One region of the Streptomyces sp. NPDC052101 genome, then DNA from elsewhere that is predicted to be linked to it. Evidence: riboswitches for the same ligand, from Rfam matches in the RefSeq annotation. Region 1 holds a riboswitch; each other region holds the start of a gene.

Region 1 (7,118 bases):
GGTAGACGATCAGGCCGTAGGTGACGTCCAGGACCTCCTTCAGAGGCTCTTCCAGCTCCTTGTGGATCGGCGTGATCTCCTGCTGGCCGTTCTTGCGCAGCGCGTAGTTGGTGTGGGAGTTCATGCCCATCGGGCCCGGCCGGTACAGGGCCGAGACGGCGGAGATGTCCTCGAAGTTGTCGGGCTTCATCAGCCGCAGCAGCGAACGCATCGGACCACCGTCGAACTGGAAGACGCCGAGGGTGTCGCCGCGCTGGAGGAGTTCGAAGGTCGTCGGGTCGTCCAGCGGCAGGGACAGCAGGTCGATGTCCAGGTCCTTGTTGGCTTTCACCATCTTGACCGCGTCGTCCATGATCGTGAGGTTGCGCAGGCCCAGGAAGTCCATCTTCAGCAGGCCCAGCGACTCACAGCTGGGGTAGTCCCACTGCGTGATCGTCACGCCGTCGGTGTGCCGCACCCACACCGGAACGTGCTCGGTGATGGTCTCGCTGGACATGATGACGCCGGCGGCATGCACGCCCATCTGCCGCACCAGGCCCTCCACACCACGCGCGGTGTCGATGACCTTCTTCACGTCCGGCTCGTTCTCGTACATCCCCCGGACCTCGCCCGCCTCCGAGTAGCGCGGGTGGCTGGAGTCGGTGATACCGGAGAGCGGGATGCCCTTGCCGAGGACGTCGGCGGGCATGGCCTTGGTGATGCGGTCGCCCATCGCGTACGGGTAGCCCAGCACACGCGCGGAGTCCTTGATCGCGTTCTTCGCCTTGATCGTGCCGTACGTGCCGATCATGGCGACCTTGTCCGCGCCGTACTTCTCCGTCACATACCGGATCACCTCGACGCGCCGGCGCTCGTCGAAGTCGATGTCGACGTCGGGCATCGAGATGCGCTCGGGGTTGAGGAACCGCTCGAAGATCAGACCGTGCGGGATCGGGTCCAGGTCGGTGATCCCCATGGCGTACGCGACGATCGAACCGGCGGCGGAGCCTCGGCCCGGGCCGACCGCGATGCCGTTGTTCTTCGCCCACATGATGAAGTCGGCGACCACCAGGAAGTAGCCGGGGAAGCCCATCGAGATGATCGTGTCCATCTCGTACTCGGCCTGCTTCTGGCGGTCCTCGGGGATGCCGCCCGGGAAGCGGCGCTCCATGCCACGGCGCACCTCCTCCTTGAACCAGGTGACCTCGGTGAATCCCTCCGGGATGTCAAACTTCGGCATGAGGTCGCGCTTCTCGAACATGCCGTCGATGTCCACCATCTCGGCGATCGACCGGGTGTTGTCACAGCCCTCCTGCCAGTAGTCCGAAGACTCCAAGGCGTACATCTCCTCGGTGGACTTCAGGTAGTAACCGCCTCCGTCCAGCTTGAAGCGGTTCGGGTCGGAGAGGTTCTTGCCGGTCTGGATGCACAGCAGGGCGTCGTGGGCGCCGGCCTCGTGCGCGTACGTGTAATGCGAGTCGTTGGTCACGAGCGGCGGGATGCCGAGCTTCCTGCCGACCTCCAGCAGGTCCGCACGGACCCGGCGCTCGATGTCGAGGTCGTGCTCCATCAGCTCCAGGAAGAAGCGGTCCTTGCCGAAGATGTCCTGGTAGTCGGCGGCCGCCTTCAGGGCCTCGTCGAACTGGCCGAGGCGCAGCCGGGTCTGCACCTCGCCGGAAGGGCAGCCGGTGGAGGCGACGATGCCCTCGGACCACTGGGCGATGGACTCCTTGTCCATCCGGGGCCACTTCGTCAGCCAGCCCTCGGCGTAGGCGTCCGAGGAGAGGCGGAAGACATTGTGCAGACCCGTCTTGTTCGTGGCCCACATCGTCAAATGGGTGTACGAGCCGCTTGCCGAGACGTCGTCCTTCTTCTGGTGCGGCTGGCCCCACAGGACCTTGCGCTTGTTCCGCCGCGACTCGGGAGCGACATACGCCTCGATCCCGATGATCGGGGTGATCCCCGCTTTCTTCGCCGAGTGGAAGAAGTCGTACGCCCCATGGAGGTTGCCGTGGTCGGACATGGCGATATGCGTCATGCCCATCTCATTGCAGGCATTGAACATGTCCTTGAGCCGCGCGGCACCGTCCAGCATCGAGTACTGGGTGTGGACGTGCAGGTGCGTGAACGGCGATTTCGGCACAGCTTGGACTCCGGGGAGAGAGGTGGCCGACGAGGAACAGTAGACCGGAGAGACTAGCCATAAGTTCCCAGCGAAACGCGGGACTTGGCCGCGCCGTACGGCCGAACCGGCTCGAAGAGCTGCTGGCGGCTTCCGGTCTCGAAAGCAACGATCGCCCCAGGCCGGCTCCTCGGCGTGCTTCGACCCCGCACTACCCCAGGCGTTCGCCGAGTCGGCGGCGCGGCGGGGTGAAGGTGTACAGGTCGAGGATGTCGGGCGCAGGAGCCATGCCCGGGCCGCCGGCGCGGACCCAGGTGATGATGTCCTCGGTCGCGTCCGCGTCGTTGACGAGCCCGAGCCAGACCGGGCGCGCACCGGCGGCCCGGCCCGCGGCGGAGGGCTGTACGACGATGACGTTGGCCTGGTCGCACACGTCGAGGCAGGCGGAGATGCGCACGGGCACCGCCGCCCGCAGTCGCGCGGTCTGCGCCGCGTGATCCACCCCGGTCACCTTGGGACTGCCGCAGCAGCAGTCCCGGCACACGACGACCCGGCACGGCGCCGCATCGTCTCCTGCCACAACCCCGTTTACCTTCGGCCTCTTGGGCACGCCGCGTCACTCTCCTCCCGGGGAGATCCGCCCCGGTGTCCGTCGAGGAGGCGACCGCGTGAGTCTCCTGGCTCCCGGGTCGTCGCTCGTCCCGCCTTGCCGCCCCGGAGGGGGGCGGTGGCCTGCCGGAACTCGCTCACCGGTCACAGTGGCGGGACCGCGCCGGATTCACACCGGCTTCCTCGGACCGCCGTCGCCTTATGTCGCCGATCATCATTCCATCACCGCCGCCGGGCCGTCACCCGGCCCTCGTGCCGGCCTCGAGCGCATGACAGCCGACGTGGATGGCCACGCCCTCGGAGCATACAGAATGTGATCGACCTGTCGCTTTCCGCACCGGATCCGGGAGCCGTGGATGCAGAACCAGGAACAGACCGTCGTACACCGTGGCAGGACCCTGGCGTGGGAGGGCTTCTGCACCGGGCCCGATCTGCTCTCCATCGAGGAACTGGAGCAGATCTCGCGGCGTCTGCTCGGGACGGATCTGGCCGGCGCGAAGAAGGCGGCCGACAAGGAGCTGCTGCCCTTCGGAGCGCCGTGCGGCCGGGTGCCGGCCATCGTGCTGGGCACCGCGTCCACGCTGAAGGGCTGCTTCGAGGCCGATGTGGCCCAGTTGGCACTCGGCCGCTCGCCGGACGACTTCTCGGCGTACAACGAGGCACGGGCGGTGTATCTGGCCGCACCGGGCGACCTGGTCGTGGGCCGGGGCGAGCCGTGGCGGCAGGCGGTGGCGGGGTCCGAGGCGGTTCCCGTGGAGGTCCCCGAACTGCGCTACTACTACCTGACGCACGCCCTGCTGGCGATGGCAGCCGACGCGCTCCCGGGCCGGCCGGCCGCACCGCTGGAGCGTCTGGTACGGCAGCTGAGCACGGCACCGCACACGGTGGTGCGGCTGTTCGCGATCGACGCCGAGGCGCGAGTGCTGCTGCTGTGGCTGAAGCGCGCGGCGGGCCTGGAGCAGCTGCGGGTGGACGCCAACGGGCCGGAGATCGCCGAGCGGTGGAACCGCAAGACGACGCTGTACCCGACGGTCGAGGACGCGCTGGGCGTCCCCGCGCCGCGGGCGGACGACGTCCCGGAGGCCACCCTCGCCGCGGAGGCCGAAGCGACCGCGTTCCACCGGGAGTTCGGGGTGCTGCTGCCCCGGCTGCCGGGCTACTCGGTGTCCCGGACGGGAGCCGACGAGGCGCTGCTGCGCCGCCGGGTGCACACGGCCGCCCGGCTGCTGCGCGAGCGGTACGGGCTGGAGCTGGGCTGCTTCAAGCCCGCCGAGGCGCTCACCGGCAGCAGGATCCGCATCGCGGTACCGCTCGCCGACGACGCGGCGCTCGACGCGCTGGCCCGCCAGGCGATGGCGACCGAGGAGGACTACGTCCTGGAGGCGCACGCCCACTACCTGCGCCACCGCGTCCCCGGCTACGAGTTCATCCTGGCGCCCTCGGCCCACGTCGTGGCCGGAGAGCCCGCCGAGGGCGGAACGGTGCAGATCACCCGGGGCAGCGTCTGGGAGGGCAGCGTCTACGTGGACGACGAGACCTGCGCCCGGTTCGACATCACGGCCGCCCAGTTCCGCGCCGTACAGGAGGGCATGGCGGCGCTGCACGGCGCGTTCCGGGGCGCGGGGCGCGACCTGGGGTTCGTCAAGGGCGGCGTGGACTTCGCCATCGCCCGTCCGGGTGGCCGTTTCGGCCGGCGGCCGGTGGTGGCCATGCAGGATCTGAACCTCTCCTCGAACGGCGCCGAGTACGTCCGGGCGTTCCTCGCCGAGGCCCGGGACGTGCTCGGCAGGCGGCAGGGGGTGTACGCGGCGACGAAGGTGGTACGGCCGTCGGTGGAGACGGATCTGAAGCGGCTGGAGGACAGCGTCGGGCGTCCCGGGCCCGAGGGGTGGGCGCGGGCGATCACCTCGGTGGCCGGGCGCTGGGGTCTGATCGGGGTCGCGGCTCCGTGTCCGCGGCAGGCGGCGCGGGAGGTGCTGGAACTGGAGCGGCGGCTGCACCGCGCGGGGCTGCTGCGCACCAGCGTGTGGGACGACTCCGTGCGGGTCCCCTGAGAGCCGGCCGTCAGGAGCGCTTCTCCTGATGCGCGGGCCGGGCCGTCTCCCGGGTGTCTGCCGCGGGCCCGGGAACACGGCCCGTCCCGCGCTCCGCGGGCGCACCGTCCCATGCCGTGGCCCGGCCGGCGTGCAGCAGCGGCCCGGTCATGACGGTGGTCAGCACCGCCATCACCACCAGGATCGAGTAGAACGCCTGGTCGATGAAGTGCAGTTGGAGGCCGACGGTGAGGATGACGATCTCGGTGAGGCCACGGGTGTTCATCAGCACCGCGAGGGTCCCCGCCGTCCGCCGGGGCAGTCCGGCCGCGGCGGCCCCGAGACCGGCACCGGCCATCTTCGTCACGACGGCGGCCACCAGCATCACCGCGAGCCCGCCCAGGTGGGCCGCACGGAACGTGGTCAGATCGACCTTGGTGCCCGCGACCACGAAGTAGAGGGGGAGCAGGATCGGTGTGGCCGACTTCTCCAGTCCGTCCATCACGGAGACCCGCAGCCGCTCCCCCGCGTTCTCCCGGGGCATGACCGCGCCGAAGGCGAACGCCCCGAAGACGAAGTGGATGCCGAGCCATTCGGTGGCCGCGCACGAGGCCATGAGCCCGGCGCACACCACGACCACGGCCGCCGCCGGATCCGCCGCCCCCTTCGCGCGCCGGCGCAGCAGCCGGGCGGCCAGCGGGCGGACCACCAGGATCAGCAGCGCCAGATAGACGGGCACGAACGCCATGTGCCAGGACTGGGTGGTGGTGAAGAGCGCGGCCACGACGGCGAGACAGGCCCAGGCGACCAGGTCGTTCACGCCGGCGGCGGCCATGGCGATCCTGCCGACGGAGGTCTGGTTGAGGCGTTGGTCGGCGAGGATCCGCGCCAGGACCGGGAAGGCGGTGACGGACAGGGCCACACCGATGAACAGCACGAATCCCGGCGCGCCCGAGGGCGCGTGGCCGGCCGCGAACGGCAGCGCGGCGAGGCAGCCGCCGACCAGGGGCAGCAGCACCGACCCGGTCGCCACGCACAGGGCCGTACGGCCGCTGCCGCGCAGGAAGGCGGGGTCCATCTCGTAGCCGATGACGAACATGAACAGAGCCAGGCCGACGTTCGCCAGCGCCCCGAGCAGCGGCTGGACCTCGTCGTACGGGACGGCGTGCCGCCAGCTCCAGGTCTGCGACAGCACGGTGGAGCCGAGCAGGACACCGGCGACGATCTCGCCGACCACCGCCGGCTGCCCCAGCCGGCGGGCGCCCGCCGCGCACAGCCGTGCCACGCCCAGGACCAGGGCCAACGCCAGGAAGAAATACGCTGTCTGATTGCCCATCAGATGATCCTCGCAGCGGTGTCCGGGGCGGCGGGACGGTTCAGCACCGCCCGGCCGATGAGGTCGCGCATCACCTCGCTGGGTCCCGCGGCGATGGTGGCGGCGCGGGCGTCGCGGTGGGCGCGCGCCGCGTAGGAGGTCTCCAGGTAGCCGTGCGCACCCTGCAGTTGCAGAGCGGTGTCGGCGAGCCGGCAGGCCAGCTCGGTGGTGTGCAGTTTGGCCATGGAGCACTCCACCGCGGGCAGTTCGCCCTGCTCGTACAGCCACGCGGTGTGGTGCACCAGCTGCCGTGCGGCTGCCAGTTCGGTCGCCAGGTCGGCGACGCGGTGCTGAATCGCCTGCTTGTGCGCGAGTGCCTCGCCGGCGACTTCGCGGGCGCGCAGGAACGCGTGCAGCTCGTCCAGGGAGCGGTCCATGCCGCCGAGGGCCAGGGTGGCGGCGACCAGGCGTTCCAGCTGCAGTCCGCGCATGAGGTAGTAGAAGCCGTTGTCGAGCCGGCCGATGAGCCGGTCGGCGGGGACCCGCACCGCGTCGAGGGTGACGGTGGCCGTGCCGGCCGCACGCCAGCCGAGGGTGCGCTGCGGGGTGCGGGTGACGCCGGGCAGGGCTGTGTCGACCACGAGCAGGGACAGCCCGGTCGCGCCCCGGGGCCCGGCCGCGCCGTCGGCCGTGCGCACCGCTGTGACGAGGAAGTCGGCGGTCATGGCGTTGCTGACCATCGACTTGGTGCCGTCGACGAGGAAATGGTCGCCGTCCCGGACGGCCGTGGTGGCGAGGCCCGACAGGTCGGCTCCGGCTCCCGGTTCGGTGATCGCCAGGGCGGCCACCCGCTCGCCCCGTACGGCCGGCGCGAGGTACTCCCGGCACAGGTCGGGCCCGCCGACCCAGGAGAGGTAGTGCGTGGCCATGTAGGCATGGACGGAGACGGCCGCCCGCAGCCCGCCGAATCCGGTACGGCCGAGTTCCTCCAGGAAGACGACCGAGGTGAACAGGTCGCGTTCGCCGCCGCCGACGGCACGCGGGTACAGCAGTCCCAGGT
Region 2 (7,118 bases), on a different contig from region 1:
CTTGTGGGTGCGGGTGTCCCGGCCCGCCACCGTGACGCGGCCGCGCAGGGTGCCGCCGGTGAAGTGCGGCACCAGCCCGCTCACCGCGCCGAGCACGGTCGACTTGCCCACCCCGGACGGGCCGACGAGCAGCACCAGTTCGCCTTCCGGCACCTCGAAGTCGACGCCCCGGACGGTGGGTTCGGCCGCGCCGTCGTACGTCACGCTGACATCCTCGAAGCGGATCACGACGGCTCCTTGGGGGCCCTGGGGTTCTTGGGGTTCGTGGGGTTCTTCGGGACGACGAAGGCGGGGAGGAGAGCGAGGAGGACCGCCGCGGCGGGCCACAGGGGGAGGGTGGGGGCGACGAGGGGCAGGACACCCGGGTGCAGGGCTTCCGGGTCGTCGGCGGAGGCGAGCGTGAGAAGCGCGGCCACCGCGGCGCCGGACGCGGTCACCAGCCAGGCCCGCGCGTCCCAGGGGTCCGGGCGGTACCGGGTGCGCAGCGAACGCCGGCCGCCGAGCCGGAGCCCGGCGAGCGCGGCGGCGACACCGGCGAGCAGCAGCGGGATGCCGTATGTGCCGCCCTCCGCGGTGAGCAGCCCGTACGTTCCCGCGCACACGCCGAGCAGACCGCCGAGGGTGAGCGCGGCCGTCGTACGGCGGACGCGGGCCGGGACCTCGGCACTGCGGCCGTAGCCGCGGGCCTCCATCGCGGCGGCGAGCGCGACCGAGCGCTCCAACGCGCCCTCCAGGACTGGCAGTCCGACCTGCAGCAGGCCGCGCAGGCCCCGGTCCGGGCGGCCGCGCAGCCGGCGGGCGGCGCGCAGCCGCTGGACGTCGGCGATGAGATGCGGCGCGAAGGTGAGCGCGACGACCACGGCGACGCCGGTCTCGTACAGCGCGCCGGGCAGGGATTTCAGCAGCCGGGTGGGGCCGGCGAGGGCGTTCGCCGCGCCGACGCAGATGAGGAGGGTGGCGAGCTTGAGCCCGTCGTAGGCGGCGAATACGAGGGCCTCCGCCGTGACCCTGCCGCCCAGCCGGATGCCCTGCGCCCAGTGGGGGAGCGGGACTTCGGGGAGGGTGAGGAGGGTGTGGGTGCCGGGGATGGGGGAGCCGAGGGCGGTCGCGAAGAGGAGGCGGACGAGGAGAACGGCGACGGCGAGCTTGGCGAAGGCGGCGTAGGCGTGCGAGGCGGGGGTGTCGGTGCGGTGCGTCGCCACGACGTACGCGGAGGCGGATATGAGGAGCGCGAGGAGGAGGGGGTTGGTGGTACGGGTGGCGGCGGTGCCGAGGGAGAGGGCCCAGAGCCACCAGGCACCGGGGTGAACGGCACTTCGCAGTGTGCGGTGCTGCAACTCCCCAGGGGCGCGGGCCGTATCGATATGCGGCTCCGCCACGATGGGGGTCCCCCCGGGTTCGAGCGAAGCCGAGAACTTGGGGGAGCGACCAGCCACATCCGGCCCGCAGTCATCCCGAGACATTGCGCCGCCGTTGGAACTGCCACACCGCCGCGCCTCCCAGAAGGACGATCACCCCCGCACCGATCGGCAACCCCAGAGAAGGCCCGCTGTCCGAGCCGCTCTTCCGGCCGGAGGTCACCTGCTCCCCGCACCCCTCCTTCGGATACCCGGAGATCGCGCACAGCAGGGCGTTGGTGTCATAGCGGAGGGGCTTGGCCACGGCTGCCAGGGCGTCGGCGGCCGTCGCGTCGGCCGAGACCCTCGCGCAGGCCGTACGACGCGCCGGCGGCCGCTCGCCGGACGGCGCGTCCGCCGGGGTGCCGAAGTCGAGGACCAGGGCCACCCGCTTCATCCCGGACCTGGCCGGTGTGGCCGCGCAGATCGTGCCGAAGTCCGCCGCCCCGCCCGGCCGGCTCGCGTCCGCCGAGTCCGCGCTCACCGCGAAGCGGAAGCCCTCCACGGCCCCGTCGTCGGGGCGCGCGCTCGACGGGCCCTGCGTGGCGTACGTCCAGTGCCCGCCGTCGCGCTCCCAGAAGGACCAGTAGCGATAGCCGGTGGCCTGTGCCTGGCCCGCCGCCCCGGCCATGAGGACCAGCGCGGCGCACAGGGCGCCCGCGGCGCGGCGGACGGCGGTCACGGCTGCCGCTTCTTCCGGCCGCTGAGCAGGAAGCCGACGCCGATGCCCGCGACGAGGCAGACGCCGACGAACCACCAGACGCCGAACTTCGAGCCGCCGTCGGACTTCTCGGACTTCTTGGTGTCGTGCGCGGCGGACTCCAGGTGCGGGGCCGGGCCCAGCTCGTTGAGGGACCGGATCAGGCTGGTGCCGCCGAAGTCACCCGGCTGCGCGCCGAGCGCGTGCGCGGCGAGGATCAGCTGGGCGTACGCGGCCGGGCCGCTCTGCGCCGCCCACTTCCCGGCGTTCTTCTCCAGCCAGGTGTATGACTGCAGCGCCTGCGCCGACCGCCCGTCAGCGGCGAGCGCGACGACCGTGTCCGCCGTGTTGCCGTAGTCCGGCTGGTCCATGGTGCCGGGCAGCGTGGACGTCAGATGCCCGGTCTTCGCGACGACCGACGCGAGGTGCGCGCCCGCGTTGTCCGCGACCTGTGCCGGGGTGAGGTGCTTGCCGGTGGCACACGCGTTGCCGCCGGGCGCCTTGCCGGTCACCGCGTCGAACCCCTTGCCGAGCGCACCGAGCACGCCCGCCGCCGTGGCGTCCGCGTTGGCGTACAGCTTGCCCTTCTTGTCCGGCTGGTAGGCGAGTCCGCCGCCGCCGGTCTCGCCGCAGGGGATGGACATGGCGGCGAGCAGGTCGTAGGGGGACTTGCCCGCCTTGTGGACGTCCGCCGGGTCCGAACCGGCGGCGGCCAGCGCGCCGATGACGACCGAGGTGGAGTTGGTGTCGCTGGCGCCGCCCGGCGCGTAGCCCCAGCCACCGTCCTTGTTCTGCACGGACTTCAGCCAGGTCACCGCCTTGCCGACGGCGGCGCCGTGCCCGCCGGTGGCCTGCAGGGCCTGGACCGCGGCGCCGGTGCTGTTGCTGTCCACCATGACCTTGCTGTCGCAGGTCTTGGCAGGGTCGGCGCGGAAGGCGGCGAACGCGCCGTTCGCGCACTGCTGTCCGGCGAGCCAGTCCACGGCCTGCACGGCAGGCCGGTAGCCGACGGTCCGTTGGGCGATCAGCGTCAGCGACTGCCGCCACACGCCGTCGTAGGTCGGGTCGGAGGTGCCGTACAGCCCGGACGGGACCGTGACCTTCGGCGACGGGGACGGGCCGGCGGCCGTGGCGGGCGCGGCGGCGGCCAGTACGCCTACGGCGGCGAGAGCCGCGGCACAGCGGCGGACGTTCATGGTCGGCGACTGCCTCTCCTGCGGGGAACCGGCAGCGCACGGGTCAGACCCCGGGCGGCTCGGCTCCGTAGACCTCGACGGTGCCGTGCACGGCGGGCCGCCGACGCACGTGAGCCGGTCAACGTCCCGTGCGGGGCAGTCCGGCTCACCGTCCAGTGGCAGTCGGACGGCTCACGGATGGGGGTACCCCCGGCTCGAGCGAAGCCGAGAGTTGGGGGAGGGCCAGCGCCGGAATTGCACCGGCTTTCCCCCGTACGGGTGTGATGACGACCCCGCCACTTTACGTCAGGCTAGACCTTCGGCGTGTCGCCCCCGAAGGGCAGGCGCAGGGTGCGGGAGGCGATCAGCCACGTGCCGTCGACCCGGCGGAAGGTGTCCTCGTAGTGACCCACCTGGACGGGCGGCCCGGCAGGGACGGGGCCGCCTCCCTGCCAACCGTCGACGCGGTACGTCGCGAAGGACGAGGTGGCGCTCGCCGAGTCCGGGCCGGTGACGGTGACCAGCACATTGGACATCAGACGGCAGGAGAGCCGGTCGGCGGGGCGGGAGCCGAAGTACGCACGCAGCGCCTCCCGGCCCTCGATCCGGCGCCCGTCCCCCGGCGGAGGCCACTCCCAGACGCCGTCCTCGGTGAACAGGTCGGCCACGTCGGCCGGTTCACCGAGGTCGAGGCGGCGGACGAAGTGCAGGATGACGTGTTCGCAGGCGTGCTGGGCGAGAAGCGCTTCGACGAGGTCCATGCGCCTGTTTAACAGGGCCGCCGCACACAAGACGACTCATTAAGACCGCAGGACCACTAGACGGCTGGACCACTGGACGGCTGGACCCCCAGTCCACTGGCCCCCTACACCACTGGACCGCTTCACACCGCCACGTACGCCACCGGCTCGCTCCCCGCCACCGGTTCCGCCCGGCCCTGCTTGACCAGTCGGCGCAGATGGGACTCGGCCTCCGAGACGGCGATGTTCCGGGAGCCGTAGCGGATCTCGTCCCAGGGGCGGTTCCACTCCATGCGCTCGGCGAGCTGCCAGGGCGTGAGCGGCTCGGTGAGCAGCGCGAGCAGACCGGCCAGCCGCTCCTCGTGATGGGCGAGCAACTCCCGCACCCGGCCGGTCGCGTCGGTGAAGGCGTGCTGATGGGCGGGGAGCACCTCGGCGGGTGCGAGCCGGCCGATCCGCTCCAGGGAGTCGAGGTAGTCGCCGAGGGGGTCGGTCACGGTCGCGTCGTCCGGGTCCTCGTACAGGCCGATGTGCGGGGTGATCCGGGGCAGGAGATGATCCCCGCTGAACAGTCGCCCATGCCCCGGCAGCCGGGCCGGGTGCTCCTCCTCCAGGTGCAGGCAGACGTGGCCGGGGGTGTGGCCAGGGGTCCATATCGCGCGCAGCCGGCGGCCGGGCAGGTCGAGGAGTTCGCCGGGGACGATCTCCCGGTCGGGGAGGGCGGGGGCCAGGCCGGGCAGGCCCCGGCCGCGGGCGGTGCGCAGCGGTGCCACATGCTCCTCGGGCGCCCCGGCGGCCGTCAGCTTGGCGGCCATGTACGTGAACCACCGCTCGGGCCGCGTCCCGCGCGTCCGGCGCACGATCGCCGCGTCGGCCGCGTGCAGCGCCACCCAGGCACCGGAGGCCTCGCGCACCTTGGCCGACAGGCCGTGGTGGTCGGGGTGGTGGTGCGTGATGACGACGCCGTACACCTCCTCCGCCGCCGTACCGCAGGCCGCGAGCCCCGCCGCGAGCGTGTCCCACGACGCCGGATCGTCCCACCCGGTGTCGATGAGCACCGGGCCGCGGTCGGTGTCCACGACGTACACCAGCGTGTGCCCGAGGGGGTTGTCCGGGATGGGAACCGCCACGGACCGTACGCCCCCGCCGTGATCGAACGTCTTCCTCATCAGCCCTCCGCCCCACCACCCGCACCCCACGGCCATTGCCCACTATAACTAGAACTGATATCAGTTCTGAAACAGCGTCAGAAACGTGCGGTGCGGTGGGAGGCGGACGGCCATGGCCGAGCTTGTGGAACACGGACAGCTGTTCATCGGCGGGGAGTTGACCGACCCCGTGGGCAAGGACGTCATCGAGGTGGTCTCCCCGCACACCGAGGAGGTCATCGGCCGGGTGCCGCACGCCGCCCGGCAGGACGTGGACCGGGCCGTGGCCGTCGCGCGCCGCGCCTTCGACGAGGGCCCCTGGCCCCGCACGTCCCTGGCGGAGCGCATCGAGGTCGTCACCCGCATCAAGGACGGCATCGCCGCGCGCCACGAGGAGATCGCCCGGGTCATCTCCGCCCAGAACGGCTCCCCGTACTCCTGGAGCGTCCTCGCGCAGGCGCTCGGCGCGATGATGGTGTGGGACGCGGCGATCAGGGTCGCGCGGGACTACACCTACGAGGAGCGCCGGGACGGGGTCCTCGGCCCGATCCTCGTCCGGCGGGAGCCGGTCGGGGTGGTCGCGGCCGTGGTCCCGTGGAACGTCCCCCAGTTCGTCGCCGCCGCCAAGCTCGCGCCGGCGCTGCTGACCGGCTGCACGGTCGTACTGAAGCCGTCCCCGGAGTCCCCCCTGGACGCCTATGTCCTCGGTGAGATCGCGCGGGAGGCCGGCCTCCCGGAGGGTGTCCTCTCCATCCTCCCGGCCGACCGCGAGGTCAGCGAGTACCTGGTCGGACACCCCGGCATCGACAAGATCTCCTTCACCGGCTCGGTCCCGGCCGGCAAGCGGGTGATGGAGGTCGCCGCCCGCCATCTCACTCGGGTGACACTGGAGTTGGGCGGGAAGTCGGCGGCGCTCGTCCTCCCTGACGCGGACGTGCGGGCGGCGGTGGCCGGTATCGTCCCGGCGGCCTGGATGAACAACGGGCAGGCGTGCGTGGCCCAGACCCGCATCCTCGTCCCGCGCGCCCGCTACGACGAGTTCGCCGACGCCTTCGCCGCCGCCGCGAGCGCGCTGCGGGTCGGTGACCCGCTGGACCCGGCGACCCAGGTCGGCCCGCTCGTCGCCCGCCGCCAGCAGCAGCGCAACCTCGACTACATCCGGCTCGGCCAGGAGGAGGGCGCCAAGATCCTCACCGGCGGCGGCCGCCCGGCCGGTCTTGAGTGTGGCTGGTACGTCGAACCGACCCTCTTCGGCGACGTCGACAACAGCATGCGCATCGCCCGCGAGGAGATCTTCGGCCCGGTCATCTGCCTGCTCCCGTACGGCGGTGAGGAGGAAGCGGTGAAGATCGCCAACGACTCGGACTACGGGCTGTCCGGCAGCGTGTGGACGGCCGACGTGGAACACGGCATCGAGGTCGCCCGGCAGGTCCGCACCGGCACCTACTCGGTCAACACCTTCAGCCTGGACATGCTCGGCCCGTTCGGCGGCTACAAGAACTCCGGACTGGGAAGGGAGTTCGGCCCGGAGGGCTACGGCGAGTATCTCGAACACAAGATGATCCACCTCCCGGCGGGGGCCTGACTCATGGGCGACCGCTGGCACGTCGAGGTCGACCGGTCGGTGTGCATCGGCTCGGCCCAGTGCCTCCATCACGCCCCGGACCACTTCCGTCTCGACACCGCCCGCCAGTCCCACCCGGTGGCCCCGGACACCGACGCGAACGAACCGATCCTGCAGGCCGCCGAGAGCTGCCCGGTGGAGGCCATCCTGATCACCCTGCTGGGCAGCGGGGAGGCGGTGTTTCCGCCGGAGGAGTAGCCGCCGGAGCGTCATGGTGACGTCGTTCCCGGCCCGCGCCAGGCCTGCTCCACCTCCTCGAACCGCTCGGCGTGGGCGCCCGGGGGCAGCGCCGCGCGCAGGTAGGGCAGGTCGGAGGGACGGAGCAGGCCGAAGG
Region 3 (7,118 bases), on a different contig from region 1:
CGCGGGCGGCCACTGCTATCCGGTCGGGGTGGCCCCGACGGCCGGACGGCTGGCCGGGCTCTTCGCCTGCGTGGTGGCACTGGTGGCCGGCCTCTCCGCGTTGTGCGGTGCGTTCTCCACGGTGATGCCACGGCTGGGCGGCCGGATCGGCGCGGCGTTGTGGTCACCGGGGGCGGGGCGGATGCTGCGCCGGCTGCTCACGGTCTGCGGCATCGGGTTCGCCCTGTCCGGCCTGGTCGGTGTGATCGGCTGGCTGGCCATGCCCTGACGGTCCCGACGGTGCGGCGCCGGGCCTCGGCGAGCGGCACGGGCCGCGACCGAGCCTGTCCCCCGCCAGGATCTACACTCAGTTGGTAGCCGCAAGCAACGGAACGTAAGTGATGATCGGCACGGGCCGTCCAAGAGGCCGAGAGGGAGCCGTGCGCCGGTGGACCGTACGTACACGGGCCTCGGAGCCGGGCAGGGCCCGGACGGCGAGGTGAGGCAAGGAGATCCGCACGCATGACCACGTCCGCATCCCCGGCCCGCGGGGGAGCCACAGCGATATCCGGGTCGGCACCGCCGGCCGGCGGCAGGCTGACGCACCGTCAGATCATGACGATCCTCAGCGGCCTGATGCTGGGGATGTTCCTCGCGGCCCTCGACCAGACCATCGTCAGCACCTCGATCCGTACCATCGCCGACGATCTGCACGGCCTGAGCGCGCAGGCGTGGGTCACCACCGCGTACCTGATCACCTCCACCATCAGCACGCCGCTGTACGGCAAGCTGTCCGACCTCTACGGCCGCAAGCCCTACTTCCTGGCGGCCATCACGATCTTCATCGTCGGCTCGGCCGCCTGCTCGTTCGCCACCTCGATGACCGAACTGTCCGCGTTCCGGGCCTTCCAGGGCATCGGCGCGGGCGGCCTGATGTCGCTGGCGCTGGCGATCATCGGTGACATCGTCCCGCCCCGCGAGCGGGCCCGCTACCAGGGCTACATGCTCGCGATGTTCGGCTCCTCCAGTGTGATCGGCCCGCTGATCGGCGGTTTCCTGGCGGGCCGCAGCAGCATCCTGGCCATCGCCGGCTGGCGCTGGGTGTTCCTGGTCAACGTACCCGTCGGCATCGTCGCGCTGTTCGTCGTCGCCAAGGTGCTGAACCTCCCGCACACCCGGCGCGAGCACCGCATCGACTGGTGGGGCGCGCTCACCATCGCCCTCGGCGTGGTGCCGCTGCTGCTGGTGGCGGAACAGGGCCAGAGCTGGGGCTGGACCTCCACGAAGGCCTGCGTCTGCTACGCGGTCGGCGTGGTCGGCCTGATCGCCTGGGTCTTCGTCGAACGGGCCATGGGCGAGGAGGCCCTGATCCCGATGCGGCTGTTCCGCGGCGCGGTGTTCAGCAAGATGAGCCTGCTGTCCGTGCTCATCGGCATGGGCATGTTCGGCGGGATGATGATGATCCCGCTGTATCTGCAGATCGTGAAGGGCGTCAGCCCCACCAGGTCCGGCCTGCTGATGCTGCCGTTGATGGTCGGGATGATCGCCGGGACCATGGTGGTCGGCGGCATCATCCAGAAGACCGGCAAGTACAAGATCTTCCCGATCGTCGGCACCCTGCTGATGATCGCCGCCATGCTGCTGTTCCACTACCGGGTGGAGTGGAACACGGCACTGCCGGAGACCATGGCCTACATGGCGCTGTTCGGCATCGGCCTCAGCGGGTGCATGCAGATCCTGACCCTGGCCGTGCAGAACGCCGTCGAGCCCAAGGACATGGGCGTGGCGACCGCGTCGGCCACCTTCTTCCGCCAGATGGGCGGCACCGCCGGTACGGCGGTCTTCCTCTCCGTCCTCTTCAGCACCGTCGGCGACAAGATCAGCTCGGCCTTCCGGGCGGCCGCCGGAACGCCCGCGTTCCAGGCCGCGGTCCATGACCCGGCCGTGCGGGCCGACCCCGCGAACGCGCCGGTCCTGGAGATGCTCAAGCACCCCGGGGCGAGCGGCGGCAGCGGCTCGGGTGTGCTCGACGACTCCTCGTTCATCCAGCGGCTGGACCCGCGGCTGGCCCAGCCGTTCAAGGCCGGCTTCACCGACTCGATGCAGCTCGTGTTCCTCATCGCGGCGGCCGTGACGGTCCTGGCCTTCCTGGTCGCGGTGTGGACCAAGGAGGTGCCGCTGCGCCAGGTCTCCGGACTGGAGGCACGGGCCGCGGAGGAGAACGGCGACCCGGCTCCGGCCACGACGACCACCCCCGACCCGGCCGCACCCACCGCGGTCGCCGAGCGGCCCGCCCCCGCGGACCCGGTCGCACCTACCACCGCCGAGTCCGCCGCCGGCCGTGCCCCCGAGCAGCCCGCCGCCGCACCGGCATCCGGCGGGAGCCGGACCGCCGCCGGGCCGCCGGCCGACAGGTTCGAACCCGAGCCGGGCGCTTCGCGGTACGGCGTCCGCGGCCGGGTGCTGGACGGCGCGGGCGGGCCGGTGCCGCAGGCCGTGATCACCTTGATCGACATGGGCGGCCGGCAGCTCGGCCGTGCCGTCAGCGGCGCGGACGGGGCCTACGCCCTGGCCGTCACCGGTCCCGGCACCTATGTGCTGATCGGCGCCGCCGGTTCGCGGCAGCCGCAGGCCGTCACGGTGCCGGTCGGCGAGGAGCCGGTCGAGTGCGACTTCACGCTCGGCGGCACCGTCGCCCTCACCGGGTCCGTCCGCGACGCCGCCGACGGACACCCGCTGCCGGGCGCCCTGCTGGTCGCCACCGACGTACGCGGAGAGGTCGTGGCGCGCGGCAGCTCGGCCGCCGACGGCGCCTTCGTGCTCGCCGACCTGGTCCCCGGCGGCTACACGCTCGTGGTGAACGCGCCCGGACACCGTCCGGCCGCCCTCGCGGTCGACGTCGTCCCCGGAGCCGCGGACAGCTGCGAGATCCGGCTCGAACCGGGCGCCCGGCTGCACGGCGTCGTCAGCACCGCCACCGGCGACCCCCTCGACGAGGCCAAGGTCACCCTGCTGGACTCGGCCGGGAACGTGGTCGGCACCACGATCACCGGACGCGACGGCGCGTACGGGTTCACCGACCTGGACGGCGGCGAGTACACCGTCATCGCCAGCGGCTACGCCCCCGTCGCCGCCTCGGTCCGCCTGGACGGCAGCGGCATGAGCGGCTTCGACCTCGAACTGTCCCACCAGGAGGAGTCCCGGTAGCGGAAGCCGGCGCGGCCCTCAGTTCCCCCGCTCGGGGCTGCCGAGAGTGAGGCGGGCCGTCCGCGCCGCGTCGCACACAGGTTCGGCCAACTGTGTGGGGCCCACCGTCACGTTCAAGCCACTCCCGGCGAACAGCGGGACCCCGGGTCCGGCGGCGATACAGGCTACGGCTGCCCGATGGGGCATGGATCCGAGCTGTCCGCCTGACCCGGCATCCGACGGGATGACCGTCCACCGCGAGGGGAACGCCATGGAAAGCAGACCCGCCACCGTCAACCGCACGGCCGCCCGCGTCACCGAGCGGGCCCGCCGCACCCCGCCCGCGACGGCATGGCAGCGCAGGGCGGCGTTCACCGCATGCGTGTGGATGGTCGTGTTCGCGGCGTTCCACTGCTACTGGGCGCTGGGCGGCACCATCGGGCTGCCACCGGGCGAATCCCTGGTCGACAACAGGCCGTTGTTCGTCATCGACCTGATCGCCATACCGATGAACCTGGGCGGGGCCGCCCTCGCGCTCGCCCTGGTGCAGCGCTGGGGACTGTTCTTCCCGCGCCGCCTGATGCTCTTCGGGGTCTGGGGCTGCGCACTGCTCATGGTCGGCCATGCCGCGCCCTCGATGGTGGACCTGGCGGTGTTCCTCACCGGTCAGCGCGGAAAGCCGCTGACCGGCGAGGACCGGTTCAGCGTCCTCGTGTACGAGCCCTACTGGATGCTCGGCGGCCTGCTGTTCACCGCCATGGCCCTGGCCTTCCAGCGGCGCACCCGGCCATCGGCCGCGGCCGGCCGGAACCTCGCCGGCCCGTCGGCACGAGCGTGAGGACCACCCCGATGGGCCTCAGCCGGTGCGGCCTTGCCCGGCGACGTGCGCGAGCGGCTGCCCCAGCCGCAGGTTCCAGCGTCCTGACCGGCCGCTGAGTTCGGTCGCGGTCAGGGGAGGCACGTCGAGGCGCCAGAACGCCGGCCCCGGTGCGTCAAGTACCCGCACGGCCACGGCCCGTACGATCTCCGGTTCCACCACGGCCACGGTCCGGCCCGACCACCGGGCGGCCTCCGCGAGCCAGGCGGCGACTCGGTCGCCCAGGGCGCACACCGACTCCCCGCCGTGCGGGGCGGACGCGGGATCGGCCAGCCACCGGGCGACCGCGTCCGGCTCGGCGGCGGCGACCTCGTCGAGTGTCCGCCCCCGCCAGCGGCCCATGTCGAGTGCCGCCAACTCCGGTGCGCAGACGGGTTCGAGGCCGAGGGCGGCCGCGGTCTCACGGCACCGGACGGTGGGAGAGGCCATCACTCGGTCACTGCCCGGAAGCAGGCCGGCGGCCGAGCGGGCGCGGTCCGCCGCGGTCGCGTCGAGCGGACACCCGTCGTCGAAGCGGGCCTCGCGCAGCGACCGGCTCATCGCCGCTGAGATCAATGTCACTCGACTGGTCATGTTCATGTTCCCGTGTCCAACTGGTGCCTCAACAAAGGGCTCTGGGGGTAGTGCGGCGCATCGGATGCGCTTGAGCGCCGCTGTATGCGCCCTTGGCCGGATCCCTCCCTCGCGGTACCTTTCTGGTCGTTGTTGACGACGGCACGGCGGAAGTCGGTGGGAATCCGGCACGGTCGCGCCACTGTAAGCCCAGCGCGAGCCGTCCCCGAGCGGGACGGCGAAGGCCGGGCAAGTCAGACCCGCATCCGTCGTCGTGTGCACCACCGAGACGGGACGCGAGTTCCCCAGGAGGGTCCTGCCATGGCGCAGTCCGCTGTTCAGCCCACGACCACGCCCGCCGCCGTACCGGCGAAGCTGCCGATCTCGGCGATCGCCCCGTGGGCGGTCTTCTTCGGCATCCTGATGATGGTTCTGCTCTACTTCGTCGGCGCCGAGCAGGGCGCCACCTCGCTCGTGTCCGGCGAGAGCGTCCACGAGTGGGTGCACGACGCCCGCCACCTGCTCGGCTTCCCCTGCCACTGACGGCGACGGGGCAGCGTACGCGTCCATGAACTCGGCAACCGTAAGAAACCTCCTGGTGCGTGGCATGCTCGCGGGGCTCGCCGCGGGCCTGCTCGCCCTCGTCGTCGCCTACTTCCTCGGCGAGCCGCGTGTCGACTCGGCCATCGCCTACGAGGATGCGCACTCCCACGAGCACGGCATGGAGATCGTCAGCCGCTCGATGCAGTCCACCGGGGGCCTGGCCACCGGCGTCCTCGTCTACGGCGTGGCGTTCGGCGGCATCGCCGCCCTCGCGTACTGTTTCGCGCTCGGCCGCATCGGGCGGTTCGGCCCGCGCGCGAGCGCGCTGCTGCTGTCCGCGGCGGGCCTGATCGCCGTCTACGTCGTGCCGTTCCTCAAGTACCCCGCCGGCCCGCCGTCCGTGGGCAACCCCGACACCATCGGCCGGCGCACGACGCTGTACTTCCTGATGATCCTGCTCAGCGTGCTGCTGGCGATCGCCACGGTGATTCTGGGCAAGCGCCTCGCACCACGCCTGGGCAACTGGAACGCCACGGTCGCGGCAGGGGCGTTCTTCGTCCTGGCCGTCGGTCTGGCGTACGCGTTCCTGCCGGCCGTCAACGAGGTCCCCAAGGACTTCTCGGCCACCCTGCTCTGGCAGTTCCGGCTGGCGGCCCTCGCCATCCAGCTGACCCTGTGGACCGCCTTCGGGCTGATCTTCGGGCTGCTGGCCGAGCGGGTGCTCGCGCCCCGGCCGGCCGAGGCGAGGAAGAAGGACTCGGCTCAAGGGGCCACTGCCGTGACCCGCTGAGGCCGAAGAGCGCACGATCGCAGGCCCCGACCCGCACACCGGTCGGGGCCTGCTCGGCGTTTCACGGGCCGGCCTCCAGTAGCCCCACGATGTCGCGCAGGTTGTGCTCGAAGAGCGGTCCGGGATCGGTCAGGGCGAAGTCGAGATGTCCGAACACCTCCATGGACACCATGCCGTACAGGCGGGACCAGGCGAGGACGAAGACGTAGAGCGCCTCCAGGGGCGGCTCGGAGCCGATGTGCTCCCGCAGCTCCTCCAACTGGGGGAGCCAGTCCGGGTCGAGGGCGCCCGGCTCCGGCAGCGGGACGGTGCCCGCCCGCCAGAACTCCATCATCAGGCCGACGAAGACGCCGCCGAAGCGCCAGCTGGCGGTGTGGCAGGGGTCGCCCGGTGCGCAGTCGGCGTCGGGGATCGGCTTGCTGAAGACGAGGGTGAACTCCGGCCTGTGGCTCAGCGCCCAGGCCCGCAGCGCTCGTGCGGTGGCGGTGAAGCGGCCGCCGGGGGACTGCTCGGCCGCCCGGTCGCGGGCGTGCTCCAGGGCGGCGGCCAGCTCTTCGTAGAGGGACGCGGTGAGTGCCTGCACCAGCTCGCGGTGGTCGGCGTAGTAGCGGTAGAGCCCCGGAGCGGTCATCCCCATCTCGCGCGCGATGGCACGGAGCGAGACGGCGGCCGGGCCCTCGGCCACCAGCAACTGCCGGGCATGCCCCAGGATCTCGGACTTCGTCTCGGCGCGCTGGCGCTCCCGCGCCTCTTCGCGCTGCTGTGCCCTCCGTGTCGATGCCGGGGCGAACTCGCTGCTCACGGACGTGTCTCCTGCTCTCCTGTGGCGCCGCCGGTCAGCCCCCACTTGACAATGTTAACGCCGATCACCTCTAGTAAACGCCGTAAACCTGAGGCGAGATCGGGGAACCGCTGCCATGAAGACCACCATCGTCCTGACCCACACCTTCACTCCGGCTTGGCTGGCGCTGTCCCGCGAGGAGCGGAACGCGATGGCGGCAGCGCACATCCATCCCGTGTTCGCCAAGTACGCCGACCGCGTCTCGGCCCGCTTCTTCGACGCCGAGGCATTCACCACCGCCTTCTCCGACTTCGCCCTGCTGGAGACCGAAGACCTCAAGGCGTACTACTTCCTCGTCGAGGAGCTGCGCGACTCGCCGCTGATCGCGCAGGGCTACCTGGTCATGAACG

Evidence for each region. Region 1 has a riboswitch for cobalamin ahead of AB0L75_RS40105 ((2Fe-2S) ferredoxin domain-containing protein). Riboswitches for the same ligand answer to the same signal wherever they lie in the genome.
Region 2: it holds a riboswitch for cobalamin, as region 1 does, so the genes downstream of both, AB0L75_RS21395 (prenyltransferase/squalene oxidase repeat-containing protein) here and AB0L75_RS40105 ((2Fe-2S) ferredoxin domain-containing protein) in region 1, are expected to answer to the same signal.
Region 3: it holds a riboswitch for cobalamin, as region 1 does, so the genes downstream of both, AB0L75_RS01645 (CbtB-domain containing protein) here and AB0L75_RS40105 ((2Fe-2S) ferredoxin domain-containing protein) in region 1, are expected to answer to the same signal.

What each region holds. Positions count from the first base shown of each region.
Region 1 is NZ_JBFAWH010000049.1:92-7,209, forward strand. Features, by position in the region: partial or broken gene dnaE (DNA polymerase III subunit alpha) at 1-2,122, opposite strand, end outside; gene AB0L75_RS40105 ((2Fe-2S) ferredoxin domain-containing protein) at 2,313-2,711, opposite strand; cobalamin riboswitch at 2,772-2,895, opposite strand; gene AB0L75_RS40110 (hypothetical protein) at 3,067-4,764, shown strand; gene AB0L75_RS40115 (cation:proton antiporter) at 4,775-6,079, opposite strand; gene AB0L75_RS40120 (acyl-CoA dehydrogenase family protein) at 6,079-7,118, opposite strand, start outside.
Region 2 is NZ_JBFAWH010000011.1:235,464-242,581, reverse strand. Features, by position in the region: gene AB0L75_RS21410 (ATP-binding cassette domain-containing protein) at 1-228, opposite strand, end outside; gene AB0L75_RS21405 (CbiQ family ECF transporter T component) at 225-1,364, opposite strand; gene AB0L75_RS21400 (SCO2322 family protein) at 1,450-2,079, opposite strand; gene AB0L75_RS21395 (prenyltransferase/squalene oxidase repeat-containing protein) at 2,076-3,293, opposite strand; cobalamin riboswitch at 3,410-3,583, opposite strand; gene AB0L75_RS21390 (nuclear transport factor 2 family protein) at 3,584-4,033, opposite strand; gene AB0L75_RS21385 (MBL fold metallo-hydrolase) at 4,156-5,181, opposite strand; gene AB0L75_RS21380 (aldehyde dehydrogenase) at 5,294-6,745, shown strand; gene AB0L75_RS21375 (ferredoxin) at 6,749-6,982, shown strand; gene AB0L75_RS21370 (hypothetical protein) at 6,994-7,118, opposite strand, start outside.
Region 3 is NZ_JBFAWH010000001.1:372,232-379,349, reverse strand. Features, by position in the region: gene AB0L75_RS01665 (hypothetical protein) at 1-268, shown strand, start outside; gene AB0L75_RS01660 (DHA2 family efflux MFS transporter permease subunit) at 595-3,186, shown strand; gene AB0L75_RS01655 (DUF3995 domain-containing protein) at 3,437-4,003, shown strand; gene AB0L75_RS01650 (histidine phosphatase family protein) at 4,022-4,615, opposite strand; cobalamin riboswitch at 4,725-4,877, shown strand; gene AB0L75_RS01645 (CbtB-domain containing protein) at 4,916-5,137, shown strand; gene AB0L75_RS01640 (CbtA family protein) at 5,163-5,927, shown strand; gene AB0L75_RS01635 (TetR/AcrR family transcriptional regulator) at 5,989-6,729, opposite strand; gene AB0L75_RS01630 (darcynin family protein) at 6,845-7,118, shown strand, end outside.